2 regions of the Lactobacillus sp. ESL0228 genome follow, and region 1 is predicted to be linked to the other one. Evidence: predicted binding sites of a transcription regulator. Region 1 holds the regulator's gene; the other holds the start of a gene.
What was found. The regulator LexA, encoded in region 1, represses DNA repair genes until DNA is damaged. The targets are predictions, from matches to a motif close to CNAACANNTGTTNG.

Region 1 (10,346 bases):
TAACAAGGCACGTGCAATTGACATCCGTTGTTTTTGGCCCCCAGAAAGTGAAACTCCATTTTCACCAATTAAAGTATTATAGCCTCCGGGCATTTGTAAAATATCATTATGTAAATCACTTTTTTTAGCTGCTGCAATAACATCTGCCTCATCTGCATTTACTTTGGAAAATGAAATATTGTTCTGAATACTTGTTGAAAATAGATAATTATTTTGAGGCACATATGATATTTCTCGCAGCAACACATTAAGGGGAATTTCACGAATATCATATCCATTAATTGTTATTTGTCCATCATAACGATCAAATTCACGCAAAAGTAATTCAATAATCGTCGACTTCCCAGAGCCAACTTTTCCTACTATACCCAATGTCTGACCTGGTTTTAAGTTGAATTTGATATTTTCTAAAACAGGAATTGTAGGTTCATCTGGATAAGCAAATGATTTAATTGAAAACCTTAAGTCTCCAGTCAAGTCTTCCGAAGTAATTGTTTGATCTGCTCCATCATCTGTGATGGCCGGCTTTTCTGCTAATAGTTTTTCAATTCTATCGTAGCTTGCACTACCACGTTCTAAAATATTAAACAAATAGCCAATCGCAAACATTGGCCAAACCATATTGCCAATATACGCAATAAAAGATACTAATTGTCCAATAGAAAGAGTGTGCTTAGCAACCATGATTCCACCATAAATAATGGTAATAGTATATGTCAAGCCAATTAGCAGTGTTCCTAACGGATCAAACATTGCATCCCATTTAAAAACTTTTTTGTTTATTTTGATCGTATCATTGACCATTTGTGTAAATGCTTCAGTATCCTGCTTTCCTTGACCAAAGGTCTTTAAAACTTTTATGCCAGAAACTGATTCTTGAGTTTTATTGTTTAACCTAGAAAAAGCAGCCTGTGATTTATCAAAAGAATCATGCAGTTGATCACCAAGTTTACGTGCGCCCCACGCTAAGAATGGCAAAGGGATTAAGGCAACAATTGTCAAACGCCAATTAACAAATATTATCATTGCCACCATTGTTGAAATTCCCATAATTAATGAATCAACTAGTGTCAAAACGCCTTCACCAGCGACTGATTGAACAGCTGAGACATCATTAGTTGCATGTGCCATTAAATCACCTGTTCTATGCCGTTGATAAAAGGTTCGATCCATTTCCATAAAGTGACGAAATAATTTTGAACGTAGTTTAAGTTCAAGCTTAGCGGCTCCACCCCATATTTGTTTACGCCAAAAATAACGAAAACCATATAATAATAATGCAGCAATAAGAATTGCAAAAATTAATACAGCATATTCTTGCCAACTAATGTACCCTTGATTTAATTGGTCTGCCATTAACCCTAAAATTCTTGGTGGAACTAAATTGACCACAGAAGTTAAAGCTAAAAATGCAACTCCAATTATATATCTCCTTTTTTCTTGTTTAAAAAACCATTTTAATTTAAAAAATATACCCATTTTTCACCTATCTTGCCTAAATAAAAAGACGAGAATAAATCCTCGTCTTTAATTTCAATCTAGTAAGACCTTTTATTTTTGATGCTTCATCATGTTCATCACTTGGTTAACCTTCTTTGCCGAAGGCTTTTGTCCCATTTGTGACATCATGGCAACAATCATATCTTCACTGATTGGTGGATTATCCTTAAAATATTTCTTCATATATGCTCTAGCACCATAAAAGCCTCCAACTAGACCTATTAAAAGTGCAATAACTATTAAAAAGATCGCTAATCCCAATTTCATAAAATAATCACCTCAATTTGTCCAATAGGTATATCTTACCTAAAAATCACATAAATTTAAAGGTCTAACTTAATCTTTTCTTAAACCTTTTTTACGTTGAACTGCTTTTGCTTTTTCAGATGTTAATTCGTTACCGTTTTTGTCAATTATGACTAAATTCTCAACATCTTGTTTAAATCCAGCCCGAAAATTCGCAATAAATTTCTTATGCAGTTCCCGACGCTCTCTTTCTTCCTCATCGGTTAGTCCGACAGATTTTTTCTTGTGGTACAATTCATTAATTCTATTTGTTAATTTTTTTTCATTATCTTTCGTCATGTTACACCTCTTGGTTTAAAAGTCTAACCTATTTTTACAAATAAAAAAAGGTTTAATAATTAGAACGTTTGTTTGTACTTGATAGTTATATCTGGTAAAATAACATTAAAATTAAGTCCGCTACATGGGAGAAATCTATGACTACCAAACAAAGCTCTAAACAATTACAAATACTTCAATACATATATGACACGGTTCAAAAACGTGGATTCCCACCGACTGTCCGTGAAATCTGCCATGAAGTTGATCTATCTTCAACTTCGACGGTTCATGGTCACTTAGCGCGCTTGCAGCGAAAAGGGTTACTAATTAAAGATGCAACCAAACCGCGTGCCCTTGAAATAACAGAAGCTGGAAAGAATGCGCTTGGTGTAAAGCCATCAGAAATTCCAATTGTAGGTGTTGTTACGGCAGGGCAACCGATTCTTGCCGTAGAAGATATTGAAGACTACTTTCCTCTACCTCCAGACTTAGCAAATGACGCGGGTGACCTGTTTATGCTTAGGGTACACGGCGAAAGCATGATCAATGCTGGCATATTAAACGGTGATAATGTAATTGTGCGTAAACAAAGTTCTGCTACTAACGGTGAAATTGTCGTTGCCATGACAGATGAAAACGAAGCAACTGTTAAACGTTTCTATAAAGAAAAGAACCATTACCGTCTTCAACCAGAGAACGATTCAATGTCACCAATTATTTTATCAAGTGTTCATATTCTTGGAAAAGTTATAGGCTTGTATCGCAACAGTATTATTTAAAGTAACCCAACTGATAATAGCTTTATAAAAACCGTAACTTCACTGTTACGGTTTTTTAATAGTCGACATTTTATATTTTTCCACATTAATTAAATATCATGAATTCACAAATTTTTGGAGCTTTTTGCATGCTTAACCTTGCTATAACAATATTTTTTCTTTGGATTGTGAAATTTTCTGCTGTTTCATATAGGTTTCACAACCATATTTTTCACAAAGTTTACTTAAACATCAGCAATTATTTTAGCCGCTAAAGTGAGAGCAGTTTCATGAGCATCCAGTCCCCAGCCCCTATCTTTGTGACATTCAATACTACTTAATGAATCTGCAGTAAATAAGATTTGAGCAAAATCAACTCGGCGAAATTGAGCACATGCAGCCATGGCTGCACACTCCATTTCAACACAAGCAGCACCAAGTTTTCTAAATTGTTGAACTTTTTGAGCCGTTTCTCTGAAAAAACCATCAGTTGTCCAGGTTAAAACTTTCTTAGCTTTTAAACCATTTTGTTTCATTAAAAATTCAATTCGGCTTAAATAAGCTGAGTTTAAGTCAACAAAGTTGCTGGCTTCCATATAATGAAATGAAGTACCTTCATCTCTAATTGCTTTAGTTGGTAATAAAAAATAACCTTCTGGAAGGTCAACCAATGTTCCAGCCGAACCAATCGTTAATATTTGCTTAACCCCATAACTAATTAGCCAATCAAGTAATTCCGTGGCAGCTGCAGCACCCAGTTTGGCTTGACAAAATGTGATTTTCTCTTGACCAATTTCAACTTCATAAATGGGGGTTTTACCTTCAAAGCAATCAAATTGTCCTATTAAACGATGCGGATATACTATTAAAAATTGTTTTATTGCGTCCTTTGTAATAAATGCAAATAACAATTTTCGGTGAAAGTGATAGTTCACTTTACTTCTTTCATGGTCTGGCTCTAGTACTGCGTTTCGATTTGCGTCAAAATCTAATAAAAATGGCTGTTGCACTTTAAAACCTCCTAGCTAAAATAAGATTACTGGTATTTTAGCATAAAAAAAGAACTATCCTTATCAAAAAGATAGTTCTTTTTATTTGATTAACGACGTCTCTCTGCGATTCTTGCAGACTTACCATGACGTTCACGCAAGTAGTAAAGCTTAGCACGACGTACACGACCGTGACGCAATACTTCAACCTTGGCTACACGTGGATCATTAACTGGGAAGGTACGTTCAACACCAACACCAGAAGCAATCTTACGTACAGTGTAAGCAGCAGCTATACCTGTACCCTTACGCTTGATTACAACGCCTTCAAACATCTGAATACGTTCATGAGTACCTTCAACAACACGGACGTGAACACGAATAGTGTCACCAGCGCGGAATTTAGGAATATCATCACGTAATTGGTCTTTAGTCAATTCTTGAATTAATGGATCCATTATTATTCTCCTTCTTCGGCATTCATAAACGCTATTACGCCAGCGGAACACCCCTAATTATTAATGCTTGTAATTCGCACCTGCATTATCTTAGCAAATTAACGGTTTAAAATCAAGTCCGGTCTTCTTCTTGTTTAATTTCCGCCAACATCTTTTTTTCTCGGTCAGTAAATTCGTAATTTTGCAATAAATCTGGTCTTTTCAAGTATGTGACCCGCAATGCTTCTTTTCGGCGCCATTCAGCAATTTTTTGGTGATTACCCGACACCAATACTTCAGGTACTTTCATTCCTTCAAATTCTTCCGGTCTAGTATATTGTGGGTATTCTAATAATCCTTGAGCAAAGCTTTCATCAACTGGTGACGCGGCATTTCCTAAAATGCCCGGTATTAATCTCACAGTAGCGTCTATCATACTCATCGTGGGTAATTCACCACCAGTTAAAACGTAATCACCAATTGAAACAACTTCATCAGCCATATCATAAACTCGTTGATCAAAGCCTTCATAATGTCCACAAATAAAGGTTAAATTTTCTTCATGCGACCAATTTTGAGCAACTTTTTGATTAAAAATTTTTCCTTGAGGTGCCGTGATGATCACTTTCCCTTTATTTTTTAAAGAAGCAAGTGCTTTTTTTATTGGCATAATCTGCAAAACCATCCCAGCACCACCACCATAAGGAGAATCATCAACATGATGGTGGACATCAGACGTAAAATCACGAAAATTGACTAAGTTTAATTGCCATTTATTATCCTCAAGACCGCGACCTAGCATTGAAGTTTGTAACGGCGTAAACATATCTGGGAAAAGAGTAAGCACATTAATCTTCATCGCGTAAACCCTCCAACAGTTCAACATAGACTTTTTTAGAGTCAATGTCGACTTTTTTAACAACTTCATCAATATATGGAATTAAATATTCATTACCTGAAGTTTCTGTAATTTCCCAAACATCATTAGCTCCAGGAGACTCTATTCCAGTAACTATACCTAAATTACTACCCGTTAAATTATCAACTACCTGACAACCAATAATATCTCGATAGTAGTAAACACCTTGTGGCAAATCATGTTGATCTTCCTTACTAACCACGAGAGTTTTACCTTTCAATTTTTCGGCAGCCTCAAGTGAACTTATTTCGGTAAATTGAACTAGCCAAAATTGTTTGAAAGGTCTACTACTTGCTACAGTTAAAACTTGCTCAAGTTGATTTTTTAAATATAATTGCTGTCCTTTAGCAAAACGCTGCTCCGGAAAGTCAGTAATCACATCAACCTTTAATTCTCCCTTTAATCCATGCGTCGTTAAAATACGGGCAACATCGTAAAATTGCATTTTTTCTCCTAACTCAAAAGAAAAAAGCTTGAAGCAGTTGGCTCCAAACTTTTAACTAACAAATCATTACTTGTTGAATTTTGAATCATGCAACTTCTTCATTAATCCAGCACCAGAAAGAAGTGAACGGACTGTGTCGGAAGGTTGAGCACCTTTCTTCAGCCATTCAAAAATCTTATCTTCATCAAGTTTCAATTCTTTTGGTTCAGAAACTGGATTGTAGTAGCCAACTTCTTCAATGAAACGACCATCACGTGGCATTCTTGAATCGGCAACAACGATTCTATAAAATGGTTTTCTTTTGGCACCCATACGGCGCATACGAATTTTTACTGACATAAGTTTAATATCCTCCTAAAAGTTACGAAATATAATATAGCACTTTTGTTTTTTGGTGTAAAGTGTTTTTGCTTAACAGAAGATTTTGTTATGAACGATAGCGTTTAACCTTCATACGTTTTTTCTTATTTTTCTTGAATTTTTTGCCCATATGACGCATTGCCATTCTACCCATTGGTGAATTCATTCCAGGAAGTTTATCCATTCCTTTAAAATTGCCCTTGGTAATTTTGCTCATCATATCACGGGCCTGCTTAAACTGCTTAATCATGCGATTAACTTCCACGATTGGTCGTCCAGAACCTGAGGCAATTCTTCTACGCCGACTCGGATTAAGCAAATCAGGATCCTCTCTCTCGGCTTGAGTCATTGATGAAATTATTGCTTTAACATAAACAATTTGCTTCTTATCAAAGTTCATATTCTTAAGCTGCGGATTATTAGCCATTCCTGGAATCATTTTAATTATTTGATCAAGGGGACCCATCTTCTCAACCTGTTCCAATTGGTCGACAAAATCATTAAAATCAAACGTATTTTCCTTCATCTTTTCGGCAACTGCTTCAGCTTTCTGAGCATCATAATCTTGCTGAGCTTTTTCAATTAAGGTTAATACATCGCCCATGCCTAAAATTCTTGAAGCCATTCGATCTGGATAAAATGGTTCTAAATCTTCTAATTTTTCCCCTTGTCCAGTAAAAATAATCGGCTTACCAGTTACCGCTCTAATTGACAAAGCTGCACCGCCACGTGTATCACCATCAAGCTTAGTTAAAATAACGCCAGTGATATCTAGGCGAGTATCAAAGCCTTTGGCAACATCTGTTGCAGCTTGTCCAGTCATTGCATCAACAACTAAAAGAATGTTGTCAGGTTGGGCAACCTTCTTGACTTCTTCCAGTTCTTTCATTAATGGTTCATCAATCTCTAAACGACCAGCAGTATCGATGATAACATAATCGTTTTTATTTTGATTGGCCAGCTCTAATCCATTTTGAACTATTTGAGCAACATTAGTTTGATCTTTTTCACTATAAACTGGGACTTGGAGATTATTACCAATTTGTTGCAACTGTTCAATAGCAGCTGGACGGTAAATATCACCGGCAATTAATAACGGTCGTGCTTTTTCTTGATTCATTAGGCGTTTTGCTAATTTGCCAACAGTAGTAGTTTTACCCGTACCCTGCAAACCAACCATCATAATGATTGTCGGAATATGCTTTGATTTAATCAGTTTAGTAGCACTTGACCCCATTATCTTAGTTAATTCATCATTAACGATCTTGATAACTTGTTGACCGGGGTTTAAACTTTCTTGTATTTCTTTACCTAAAGCCTCTTGCTTAATCGTTTTAATAAAGTCTTTAACGACCTTAAAATTAACATCCGCTTCTAATAATGCCAGCCTAATTTCACGACTAGCATTATTAATATCTTCTTCTGAAATTTTGCCTTTTCCAGTTAAATTCCGAAGTGCTTTTTGAATTCTCTCACTTAAATTTTCAAAAGCCATCGATTACTCTTCCCTCATTTTCTGTATTAGTTCATTTATCACTGTTAAAGCTTGGTCCTGCTTAGCTTTTTTAACTAATTCTATCAAAGTAAGCAGACCCTGCTCAATATCATGATAATCTTTTTGCATCTGCAATTTATCTTCATAATTTTGTAAAAGTTTGCGACACCGACGTAAATTGTCATAAACTGCTTGACGTGAAACTTGATGATTATCTGCAATTTCACTTAAAGAAAGATCATTGTAATAGTAGTCTTCAAAATAATTTTGTTGGTTTTTTGTCAAAAGCTTGCCATAATATGCATAAAGATCGCCTATAATTTCATTTTTTTCGAGTTCATCCATTACGCTCACCTTGAATTAGTATAGCAAAAAAGTGCCTACTTGACGATTTAGAACATTATTAATTAGTAAATCTACTTATAATAATAAAACTTGCTTTTCAGCTAAAATATCGGTATCATTACCACTGGTTATTTTACTTAGTAAACTTATTATGAAGCTAGTAAAAACAATCATAAAGCTAATGCAAATCAGTGGCGGTACTTGGGGGATTATAACTTTGGTACCGTTTTTTACTTTAGATAACCTGTCAGAACTTGCACAGTACCTACTGGATATGTTGCTTTACTTTCTACAAGTATAAAATTCAAAGTCGCAAGGAGAATATATATTGAATTTATGGAAAACGATGAATCGGAAAGAAGATCCCACTATTTACCAGCAAAAAGATGGTCAATTAAATCGAACTTTAAAGGTCCGGGATTTTTTAGCATTAGGAGTTGGAACGATTGTCTCAACATCCATTTTTACATTACCAGGAGAAGTTGCCGCCCTGCATACTGGTCCTGCTGTTGCAATTTCATGTATTATTGCATCAATTGTAGCAGGTTTAGTTGCTTTTGCTTATGCCGAAATGGCAGCTGCCATGCCCTTTGCAGGCTCAGTTTACTCATGGATTAATGTGATTTTTGGCGAATTTTGGGGTTGGATTTCCGGATGGGCGCTACTAGCAGAATACTTAATCGGTATGGCCTTTATCAGTTCCGGACTATCGGCTAATTTACGTGCACTGATTGCACCACTTGGTTGGAAATTACCCAATACTTTAGCAAATCCATTGGGTATTAATGGAGGTATTTTTGATTTAGTTGCTCTAATTGCAATTTTAATTGCAGCATTTCTGGTTAGTTTTGGTGTTTCCAAAGCATCAAAGGTTGAAAACATTTTAGTCATAATCAAAGTAATGGCAATTTTATTGTTCGTAATTGTTGGATTAACAGCTGTTAAAAAAGCCAATTTTTTACCATTTATCCCACAATATCGTGTTACTAGTCATGGGGCTTTTGGCGGCTGGCAAGGAATTTACGCCGGTGTATCAATGATTTACATTTCGTTTCTAGGATTTGATGCTATCGCATCTAATTCTGCCGAAGCTGTCAATCCCCAAAAAACAATGCCGCGCGGAATCATCGGTTCATTGCTAATTGCAGTTATCTTATTTGTCGCTGTAAGTCTTGTTTTGGTTGGAATGGTGCCATATCAGCAATACCTAAATTCAGCTGAACCAGTTGGTTATGCTTTAAGACAAACAGGTCATGGATCAATTGCAATTATTGTTCAATCAATTGCCGTTTTAGGAATGTTTACTGCCTTAATTGGATTATGTATGGCCAGTTCCCGTCTAGTTTATTCCTTTGGTCGTGACGGGATGCTACCACAAAAACTAGGTAACCTAAATAAAGACCACCGCCCAGAAAATTCTCTTTGGGCAGTTGCAATTGTTGCTATTATTATTTCAGCTTTTATTCCCTTCTCATTTCTAACTCAACTTGTTTCTGCAGGAACCTTAATTGCGTTCATGTTCGTTTCAATTGGGATTTATAAATTAAGACCTCGTGAAGGTCAGGATATTGCTGACCCAGCTTTTAAGATGCCACTATATCCCCTCTTACCTTGTTTAGCTTTTCTAGGTTCTTTCGCTGTTTTTTGGGGACTAGATAATCAGGCTAAAAAATATATGCTGTTTTGGACAATAGCGGGAATGTTAATTTATTTTCTATACGGAATTTATCATTCTAATATTACCGAAAGAAAATAACAAATTAACGATAGCGATTTTTATATAGTAAAAGTGTCAAGCTAATAACTAGCTTGACATTTTTTGGTACAAAAAAATTTAAGCAACGCTTTTATAAAATCCAATGATTCTGCTTACCGTGTTTGCAGTAACAAATTAAAGGCGTTTATATGCGACTAGCGAAAGTACAATGATAAATAAAAAGCACTAATCATCTAGATGCTTAGTGCTTAATAAATTATAAATATGTATTTTAACTAGCTTTCCAATTTATCCATTATAAGTTGGCATCCATATTAAATGTCAACTTGGACATCTTGATGGACTCAATCATCATTTGTCCCCATAGTTGCTCTGAACGCTTGCGCGTATATGCTACCGTTTCTTGGTTAGCCTTGGTTAAGTATTCCGTTAATTCAGCACCGGTTTTATTTCCAGCTTTAGCAATCACTTCACTAACTCTACTACGATAATATTGATTTAATTCTTTCAAATAATCTGTATCTAGCTGTACAAATTGTGGGTAGTGGCTTTCTACAAGCACCGCAAGTGACTTATAATACCACCATGCATCATTCATATTATAATCCATTGAAGTATTGCTATATGATGGATCAGTATCATTCATATTAGCAAAAAACGGCACAAATGGCGTAAAAGTAGGACCACCAATACACAACCACATAACTGCTGCTTTATCTTCTGGAACATCACTTCTAATTTGAAGAATATGAGCATTTTGTGTTCGATTTAAACCAATAGGACGAAAACGATGCTTTTCTTGTTCAGTTCCTTT
Region 2 (10,346 bases), on a different contig from region 1:
ATACTATTTTTATTGATAATCATCTGATGTCGGTATTTCAGGACAGTCTTTCCCGTCCATCTTTTAAATGCTTTGTAAAAAGTAGTCACATTATTAAAACCGACTAAAAAACTAATTTCAGCTGTATTCAGTGTCGTATCCTGCAACAAATTAAGTGCCAAAATTTTTTGGACTTCATTAACTTGTTCTTTATAATTTGTTCCCTCATTTTTTAACCATCTCTGAACAGTTCGCGATGATATTCCAATCGCATTAGCAACATCTTTTAATTGAAAATTTCCGCCAGCAATTAATTTAAACAAGGTATCCTGCACTATTGCCTTGAATGGCGGATCAACCTTTAAATCATTAATATATTTTTTCAATCCTGGTTCCATAAAGTTCCACATAATATCGTTTTGTGTTAAAAATGGTGTTAAGAGATCATTTTTACTAAAAACCAAGTAATTATCACGACAATTTTGCGCACTAATTCCCAAATACTCAGTTATTTCTGTACTATAATTAAATTTACTACCAATTGATAATGGTTTAATTAACTTACCTGTACCAGTCCTAATCAAACTAATCAATGATATTTGATCCACTAATAGACTAAACCTGGAATTTTTTCGCGAATTATCCAAATAGCTTATATGAATTCTTAAATTTCCCTCCTCTTTGAAAGTGCCAATTTCAATTGGACCAATTAATTGCTCATATGATGAAAGCCGTTTGATTGCCTGCAACCCGTTTTTACTAGATAGCGCGGCAAAATAAGGAGGAACAAATTGATAAAAATTGCTTACATCACTACAAGCTAATAACTGCTTATCAGTTGCTTTTTGATCTAATATTGCAAATGAGTGCGAACTTTTAATCCATTTTGAATTAAAATAATGCGTAATGATCCCAGAATCTAGCAAAGCTGAAATAGAATCAAACGGATATCCTAATTCTTGCAAAAAGCCTTTTATATCTTTTACGACTGCTTGATTCATCATCGTCCCCCTATCTAATTAATATTGTATACCCTTTCTTTTTTGAAAATATGCTTTTTTATGCAATTTTATGTCTGATTGCGCCATTAAATTTATTGTAGAACAAACAAAAAAGGTTGAATTCCAATTCAACCTTCTGCTTTATCTAGCAACTGCAACAACTCGTTTTTCACGAATAACTGTTATTTTAATATTACCCGGGTAATCAAGCTGTTTCTCAACTTGTTTCTGGATATCGTGTGCCAAAACAGTAATCCGATCATCTGAAATTTTTTCTGGTTCAACCATCACTCGAACTTCACGTCCAGCCTGAATGGCATAAGCCTGTTTAACACCATCATACTTTTTGGCAATTTGCTCTAATTCGGTTAACCGCCGAATATAGTTTTCCAAACTTTCACTTCTAGCACCTGGACGTGCCGAAGAAAGTGTATCTGCTGCAACAACTAGTTCAGCAATAAATGATAACTTTGGAACATCCCCATGATGAGCTGCAATTGCATTAACTACTATATCTGATTCATGGTATTTTCTTGTCAATTCCACACCAATTTCAACATGTGAACCTTCAATATCATGATCGATTGCTTTTCCTATATCGTGTAATAATCCCGCGCGAACCGCTAATTTTTCATTTAAACCAAGCTCAGCTGCCATTGTCCCAGCCAATTTAGCAACTTCAATTGAATGTCCTAAAACATTCTGCCCATAAGATGTGCGATATTTTAGGCGACCAAGTATCTTAACTAGTTCAGGATTCATCCGGTGAATCCCTAATTCCATTAACGCACTTTCACCTGCCTCATAAATATCGTCGTTTACTTCTTTACGAGCCCTATCAACTATTTCTTCAATTCTAGCTGGGTGAATTCGTCCATCTTTTACTAATCGCTCCATTGCTCGTTTAGCAATTTCACGTCTAATAGCATCAAAGCCACTTAAAGTAACCACTTTAGGAGTATCATCAATTATTAGATCAATTCCCGTGAGTGCTTCAAAAGACCGAATATTGCGACCTTCACGTCCAATAATTCTTCCTTTCATTTCCTCATTTGGTAAATCAACTACTGATACCGTCGTTTCGGCAACTGTATCTGCAGAACTACTTTGAATAGCATCAATAATTACCTTACGTGCATAATGATCAGCCTTAGCTTGAACTTCTTCATTACTATTTCTTATCATTTCTGCTCGTTCTTTAACTAGATCATCAGATAATTTACTTAGAACTAATTTTTTAGCTTGCTCCTTATCTAAATGAGCAACTTCATAAAGTTTTTGTTGACTTTGATCAACTAATTCATTTGCAGTCTGAATTTTTTGCTTTAATTCATCCTGTTGCTTCCCTAGTTGACTTTCTTTTTTGTTAAATTCAATTTCCTTTTCAGCTAATAAAGAATTTTTATGATCAAGTGTATCTTCTCGCTGTTTTAAGCGATTACTTTCACGCGCATTGGCGTCACGCTTGATATTTAATTCATCCTCAACCTTTTGCCGGTAATCTTGAATTTTTTCTTGAGCTTCAAGAATTTTCTCTTTCTTAGTATTTTGAGCACTTTGCTTAAAAGCTTCTGCTGCTTGTTTTTGTGCATCGGCCTCAGCTTTTGCAGCAACCACTTGAGCATTGGCTTGCGCTAAAATATGGTCAGCATCATTTTGAGCATTTTTCGTATTCATTTCCCAAATGCTTTTTCTAATTGCATAACCAATGCCAATGCCAATTAAAACTGAAATAATAGCAATCGCGACGGGAATCAAATTATTATTTGTCATGATCACTATCGCCTTTTTTACTTTTTAGATTATTCACACAATGATAATAATAAATAACCACGTGACCTATGTCAATCAACTAGAAAAAAACCTTGATCAAAATTTATAGATCAAGGTTGATTTCTTCAATTTTAACTACTTTTGCTATCGGCTTCCTTTTCTTCAGAAGCCTCCTTTTCCTTTTTCACTCTCTCAGGATCTTCTCTTTCTGATATTGAAACTTCATCAATACCATAGGCGTGGCGCACCTGCTGTTGGACTTCGTCGTAAATATCTTGATGCTCTTCTAAATATTTCTTGGCATTTTCACGTCCTTGACCAATTCGCTCATCCTTATATGAGTACCAAGAACCTGCTTTAGCAATTATGTCATGCTCAGCCGCCATATCAAGTAATTCACCACTTTGAGAAATACCTTTACCATACATCATGTCCACTTCAGCAACCTTAAATGGTGGAGCAACTTTGTTTTTGACTACCTTAATCTTAACCCGATTACCAGTAATCTCGCCACCTGTCTGTTTTATTTTTTCTGCCCTTCTAATTTCTAAACGAATAGTTGCATAAAATTTGAGAGCCCTACCACCAGGAGTTGTTTCCGGATTACCAAACATAATCCCAACTTTTTCACGAATCTGGTTAATAAATATTGCAATGGTTTTGGTCTTATTAATGTTACCAGAAAGTTTACGTAATGCTTGACTCATTAATCTGGCTTGCAATCCAACATGACTGTCACCCATTTCACCATCAATTTCAGCTTGAGGAACTAAAGCTGCAACGGAATCAACAATCAAAATATCAATCGCTCCACTACTAATCAGAGTATCTGCAATTTGCAGTCCTTCTTCACCCGTATTAGGTTGAGACAAAATTAATGAGTCAACATCAACTCCTAAGGCTTCTGCATAAGCCGGATCCATTGCATTTTCAGCATCAATATATGCAGCTGTACCACCACGTTTTTGTACCTCAGCCACTGCATGCAAAGCAACAGTCGTTTTTCCTGAAGATTCTGGTCCATAAACTTCTACAATTCTACCACGTGGATAGCCACCGACTCCCAGTGCTGCATCAAGTGCAAGCGAACCAGATGGAATAGTCGAAATCTTTGTATCTGCTTTATCGCCCATTCGCATTACGGCACCTTTACCAAAGTTTTTTTCGATTTTCTTTAGTGCAGTTTCTAATGCAGCTTTTTTTTCATCTTTTGGCAAGACTTTTCCTCCTCTTATTAAACTGACCAAATTTATTTTTATTAATTATACTTTGAATCAATGGTTATTTGCAAGAAATAGCGAACAAATGTTTTTGTTTATTTGCTTACATTATTAAATACGCTTAAATAGCTTAAATTCTTCAAAAATTATTTTTGTAATCCTTTAGGTTGTAACCATTTTTGTAAAAAATTTAAAATAATATCTGAAAAAATTGCCATCAAAGCTGTTGGCACTGCACCAGCCAAAATAATTGCACTACCATTCGTTGCGTTAGTGCCGCGAATAATAATATCACCTAATCCTCCAGCACCAACAAACGAACCAATTGAAGTTATCCCAATCGCAATTACCAATGCATTCTTTAATCCAGCAATAATTACAGATAATGATAAAGGTAATCGTACCATATAAAGCAACTGAAATTTAGTCATTCCCATACCTTGAGCAGAATCAATAACATTTTTATCGACATTTTTTATGCCCGTGTAGGTGTTTTTAATAATTGGTAGCAAAGAATAAACAGTCGTTGCGCAAATGACAGTCATCACTCCCAAACCCATCCCAATCATTAAAATTGAAAGCATTGCAAGTGAAGGAATCGTTTGAATAAAATTAGCAATTTCTAGTACAAAATTCCCCAGATAGTAATAACGAGAAATAATAATACCAATAGGAATTCCAATAATTGCAGCAAGTAAAACCCCATAAATTGATATCAAAAAAGTTCGGTTGAATTGTTGCAGTACATATACACCATTATGTTGATAATAATAGATAAATTGCTGCCATAAAGATAACTTTGCCATCACTCTTGCCCCCTAAAATAGTTGTGCTTAACTAAAAATTCATGTGCTACTGTTGCAGGTTCTAATAATTCATCATCGACCTGAAAATTCATTTTACGCATATCATGAACACTTATCTGCCCTACTAAACGCTCCAGAATTGGCTTAAGTTCGGGGTGTTCACGCAATAAATAATTATTAATTAACATACCGCAATTATATGGTGGGAAGAAATGCTTATCATCTTTAAGCAAGTGAAGTTTATAACTATCAATTCGACCATCAGTCGAGTAACCCAAAATAACATTCATCTTGCCACTTTTTAGAGAAGAATAAACAAGCCCTGCATTCATTGGCCGCATCTTGCTAAAAGTAATACCATACGATGTTTGAAACGAAGGATAGCCAACCCCCGGTGCATTAACCCATTCAGATGAAACACCAAAAGAAAGTTGGCTTTGCACCCTTTTTAAATCCGAAATTCGATGTAAATTATACTTTCTTTGAGTTTTACCATCGACCATAAAGGCGTAATTATTTGAAAAGCCATAGGTATGTAAATAGGTTTGATCCCATCTTCTTTTTACCTCTCGACGAACAGTATCATTTGCCTTTTTCGAATCTTTAATAGCTGGCAAAAGTAAGTTAGCAGTTAATTCACCACCATCATAAGCAACTGCTTGTATATCAGCATCATGCCGGTATAACGCCTGATGCTGCATTGGCGCTGAACCAAGATTGTTAACAATCGTAGTTTTATAAGGCGTTTCATGTTCAATTAATTCTGCAATAATATTAGCCATCACTTGTGATTCTGTTGTTGTTAATGCAGTTATACGAATAACATTAGTACTCCCCATCGAGTCAGCTAACCCTGGAAAACCACAACCACTTGCAATAGTCATTATTACAAGAATAATAGTTGTAAGAATTGATCTCTTTAAAAATTTTCCCATAATGCTCACCTATATACCTTTAGGGGTAAGTAATTGTTCAAGCTTGCCAATCAAATAATCAGTTAATAAAGCCAAAATAATTACAGGTATAGTTCCGCCAAGAATTAAATTCGGCTGAAATAAACTTAGACCATTAAAAATAAAGTCTCCTAAGCCCCCAGCACCAATATATGATGCTAAAGTTGCCCAAGCGATTACATATATGGCAGATAATCTAATACCAGCCATGATAACTGGCATTGCTAATGGAATATCAACTTGGGTAATAATTTGAATTCTAGTCATACCCAGTCCGCGTGCAGAATCAATCGTGTTTTGATTTACACTGGTTAACCCAACATAAGTATTGCGTAAAATTGGCATCAAACTATACAAAAATAATGCAACAACTGCAGGTATAGGTCCAACTCCTAAAAAGGGAATCATCATTGCGAGAAGTGCCAAAGCTGGAATTGTCTGCAAAACACTTGCAATCGAAATAACTACTTTAGCGGTACGTGGAAATTTTAATAAAACTACACTGAGCGGTACTGCAACAATAATTCCTAATATCAAAGCACTAGCCGAGATATAAATTTGCTGCCAAGTTTTAACAATTAATTCCGAACCATGTTGTGCAAAAAAAGAAGTCATTTTATTTCGCCTCTTTTACTGAATCAGAACTATCTAAGGTTGTACTGCCCCAAATTTTAGCATAAACGACATTTACCAAACTGGATCTAGTAACAATTCCAACTAATTTTTTATTTGCATCAATTACAGGAATATATTGCTCCTTTCGGCTCAATATTCGGTTGAAATTATCGCGTAAATATTCTTCTGGTCCTACAGTATAAACTTGTTTTTGTAAAATATCGCTTACACTATTAACCTGTGGATAATTACGTTGAAGAATTTCAATAGAAACATAGCCTTTAAAATGATCATAATTATCAACCACAAGTAAGGTATCAACATGTTTCTTTTTCATCATAATAAGAGCTTCGTTTAAAGAAGCACCCAAATTAATTTTAGCGGGATTCGTTAACATAACATTCTTAACTTTGACTGTTTCATATTTTGCATCTGCAAGACGTTCTTTACCAATTAACGCTTCAACATATGAATCAACTGGATTATGTAAAATATCATCAGGAGATCCAATTTGAATAACTTTTCCATTATGTAAAACCACAATCTTAGTTGCAAGTTTTAATGCTTCATCCATATCATGAGTAACAAAAACAACTGTTTTTCCTAAACTTTTTTGTAAGTTTTGAACCAATTTTTGCAAACTTTCTCGTGTAATCGGATCAAGTGCTCCAAAAGGTTCATCCATTAAGATCAGATTTTGATTCGCAGCTAAGGCACGCATGACACCAACTCTCTGCTGTTGACCACCAGACAATTCAGTCGGATAACGATCTAAATAGCTATCTGGCAACTCCGCCATTTTAATTAATTCTTTTGCCTTGCTTAGCAATTTTTCTTTAGGCCATTTCAATAGTTTTGGAACTAAAATTAAATTTTCACGAATTGTCATATGAGGCAGCAAGCCATTATTTTGAATTACATATCCAATATGCCGCCGCAATTCAACCGGATTAAAAGCTTTAACATTTTTGCCATTGACCAAAACCTCACCTTTAGTAATATTAGTCATCCGATTAATCATTCTCATCAAGGTAGTTTTACCCGAGCCTGAAGTGCCGATTATACAACAAAATTCACCTTTTTTTATATTAAAATTTATATCTTCGACCGCTGCTGTTTTACTTTTAGGGTAAAACTTGGTTACATTTTTAAACTCAACCAGTGGTAATTGCTTGACCATAAAAATCCCCCTTTTCATAAACCTATAATTCAATCGTAACAATATAACAAAACTTAATCAAAAATTTACTATTATTACACAGTAGTTGAGAATTTTTAAAGAATTACATGCTGTTAATTTAAAGTATTTTATGTTTTCGTTCTTAAAAGTTAAAAAGCGTTGAAAATATTCAACGCTTTTTTATTCTATATTTAATTATTATAGTATTTTAAAATGCTACTACTACATTGAACCTTCAAATACACTCCATGAATTGTGGAAATAATCCCATCCGGAATAAATAGTAAAAATTAAGGCCAGATACAATAAAATTGTCCCAATACGATAAAAATCGCCAATTAGGAGAAAAATAATTGCCAACATTTGACAAGTAGTTTTAATTTTACCCGGCATCTCGGCCGCCATTACTTGACCTTTATTCTGAGCAAGAATCAAGCGTAGCCCCGTAACTGCTAATTCACGACAAACAATAATTGCAACAATCCATGCTGGAGCTAATTTCAATGAAACCAACATAATGAATGCTGTCATCGTCAACATTTTATCAGCTAATGGATCAGCAAATTTACCAAAATTTGTAACCAAGTTACGTGATCTTGCAATATGACCATCAAACCAATCAGTTGCAGAAGCAACAGCAAAAATGATAGCTGCAATTACTAATCTCCAGTAAACCGTTGTTCCGGCAACTTTAATGCTAGCGTCTCCTCCAAAAATGACGATTAACATAAAGACTGGAATTAATAAAATTCTAAAAACCGTTAATTTGTTTGGTAAATTCATTCTTAACTTTTCCTCCTGGATGATAATTATTGATTACCATCATTGTTAGAGCCACCATTTTGGCCATTGTTTTCAGTATGATTTGTTTGGTTATTATGGTTGCTTTGCTGATTTGTTTGATTGTTTTGCTGACTATTAGTAGTTTCATTGCTATTAGTAGCATTGGATTGCTGCTCAGAGTGAGACTGCTGATTGCCAGTATGCATCGAATTGGAATTACTATTTGTAGTATTATTGTTTTGATTAGTATTTGTTTCTCTGGATTGATTTGATTGTAGACTATTTCTTTTACCAATATAGAAAGTCAGAGTTTGTGTTGTACTTTGAGCCTCATATGGTACCCTTTTCCTTCCAATAGAGACCGAAGTTCCTTGGGCATTGCTAAACGATACAGATAATGTTTTTACAGTCTCAGGAATCCGCAACGTATGTTTTTGACCAGCTACTAGAGTTTGGCTACTCTGATTAATACCATTCATCATAATAGTGACCGTTGTAGCCTGATCACCAGCTCTAACTACTAAATTACGCCTATTTTTCAAACCAGTAACTTGGTATTGGTTAACAGCAAGCTCCTTAATTTTTACCGGATTTTGGATAACCCTTTTGGGTTTAGCACGTTTATTAGTACCCGTAGAAACCGACACATCACTTGTAGCATCGTTATTTTGATTACCTGTTGATGAAAAATGTGCATAAACTACGTAGCATATCAATACAATTGCAATAACTCCTAAACCAACAATAATTCGTGGCAAGTATGTTTGCCATATTTTTTTCTTACTGTTAGTCGTTTTTTGAACTTCTTCACTCTTATTATCAATAGAGTCTTCAACGTATTCATCTGGTTCAGCTTTAGGAACTTCTTGATGATACTCACCAAGAAGCTTCTTACCATCCAATCCAACAACTTGAGCATATTGTCTGATGAAAGCCCGCACATAAAAGTCGCCAGGAAGTTTTTCAAAATCATTTTGCTCAATTGCTGTCAGATATCTACCTTGAATTTTAGTTGCTTTTTCAATATCTTCAATTGAAAGTTTTTTCGCCTCTCTGGCACTACGTAATTTGTCTCCGATATCTGCCATAGTTACCTCTTTAACTTCTTTTAACTTATATCTTGAGTATAACATATACTACTAATTATTTTTACCATTATATGAGCCATCCACCACTAACATATATTGTTTGACCAGTTAAATAGCTTGAACGAACATCCAGTAAATTTTTAACCCAAAAGGAGATATCTCCGCCCTCAGCTATTCGTCCCACAGGTATTTCTCCTTTTACTTCTTCCAAAGCTTCAGGAGCAAGCGTTGCGTTCATACTAGTATCAACAGCACCCGGAGCAAGCACATTTACAGTCAAATTTGCTGAAGCAACTTCACGTGCGTAACTTTGCGCAAAACGTGAAATTCCAGACTTAGAGGCACTGTATACGGCTTCCATTGCACTGCCATCACCACCATAAACCGAACCCAAATAAACTATTCGACTAAAATCATTTTTAATTAGTAGTGGTTCAAGCAACCCCGTTAGCTTAATTGGAGTAGTTAAATTAATATGCATGATCCTATCAATTATGTTCAAATCTTGACTACTGACAAAGTTATAATCTGTAATCCCTTGCCCAAAAACAGCTGCATTAACTGGTAATAAAGTATTAACAAATGCTGTTAAATCACTATTTTCAACTGAAAAGTCAAGCTTAATTGGAATAAAATCTTGTCGCGGATATTTATGACTTAAACGTTGACTTATTTCACAGGCTATTTGCCAATTCTGATTGCAATGAATATAAAGAGACCAACCAGCCTGTGCCAACTCGACACAAATTGCCTGACCAATCCCACCAGTAGCTCCAAATACAATTGCTCGTTGCAAATACAACATTCCTTTTTATTATTTATGAACCATAAATGTAAATATAACTTATATAGTAATCACTCAAACATTACTACCATTTCATCTAAGCCCACATTTAACTAATTCTAACATTATTTCCAAGTGAAATTGTGCTAAATTTCGACATGATA

Region 2: a site for LexA is predicted at 4,052-4,065, ahead of recA (recombinase RecA). Genes of this name have one in related genera too.

Annotation. Positions count from the first base shown of each region.
Region 1 is NZ_REHJ01000008.1:343,717-354,062, forward strand. Features, by position in the region: gene F5ESL0228_RS05145 (ABC transporter ATP-binding protein) at 1-1,479, opposite strand, end outside; gene F5ESL0228_RS05150 (YneF family protein) at 1,552-1,767, opposite strand; gene F5ESL0228_RS05155 (DUF896 domain-containing protein) at 1,837-2,085, opposite strand; gene lexA (transcriptional repressor LexA) at 2,223-2,846, shown strand; gene F5ESL0228_RS05165 (nucleoside phosphorylase) at 3,071-3,835, opposite strand; gene rplS (50S ribosomal protein L19) at 3,925-4,272, opposite strand; gene trmD (tRNA (guanosine(37)-N1)-methyltransferase TrmD) at 4,385-5,110, opposite strand; gene rimM (ribosome maturation factor RimM) at 5,100-5,615, opposite strand; gene rpsP (30S ribosomal protein S16) at 5,682-5,954, opposite strand; gene ffh (signal recognition particle protein) at 6,043-7,470, opposite strand; gene ylxM (YlxM family DNA-binding protein) at 7,474-7,815, opposite strand; gene F5ESL0228_RS05200 (APC family permease) at 8,144-9,571, shown strand; gene F5ESL0228_RS05205 (C69 family dipeptidase) at 9,828-10,346, opposite strand, start outside.
Region 2 is NZ_REHJ01000007.1:177,280-187,625, reverse strand. Features, by position in the region: gene F5ESL0228_RS02845 (helix-turn-helix transcriptional regulator) at 1-980, opposite strand, end outside; gene rny (ribonuclease Y) at 1,122-2,753, opposite strand; gene recA (recombinase RecA) at 2,885-3,970, opposite strand; gene F5ESL0228_RS02830 (ABC transporter permease) at 4,120-4,779, opposite strand; gene F5ESL0228_RS02825 (glycine betaine ABC transporter substrate-binding protein) at 4,779-5,714, opposite strand; gene F5ESL0228_RS02820 (ABC transporter permease) at 5,724-6,347, opposite strand; gene F5ESL0228_RS02815 (ABC transporter ATP-binding protein) at 6,349-7,527, opposite strand; gene pgsA (CDP-diacylglycerol--glycerol-3-phosphate 3-phosphatidyltransferase) at 7,750-8,310, opposite strand; gene F5ESL0228_RS02805 (RodZ family helix-turn-helix domain-containing protein) at 8,337-9,398, opposite strand; gene F5ESL0228_RS02800 (SDR family NAD(P)-dependent oxidoreductase) at 9,466-10,194, opposite strand.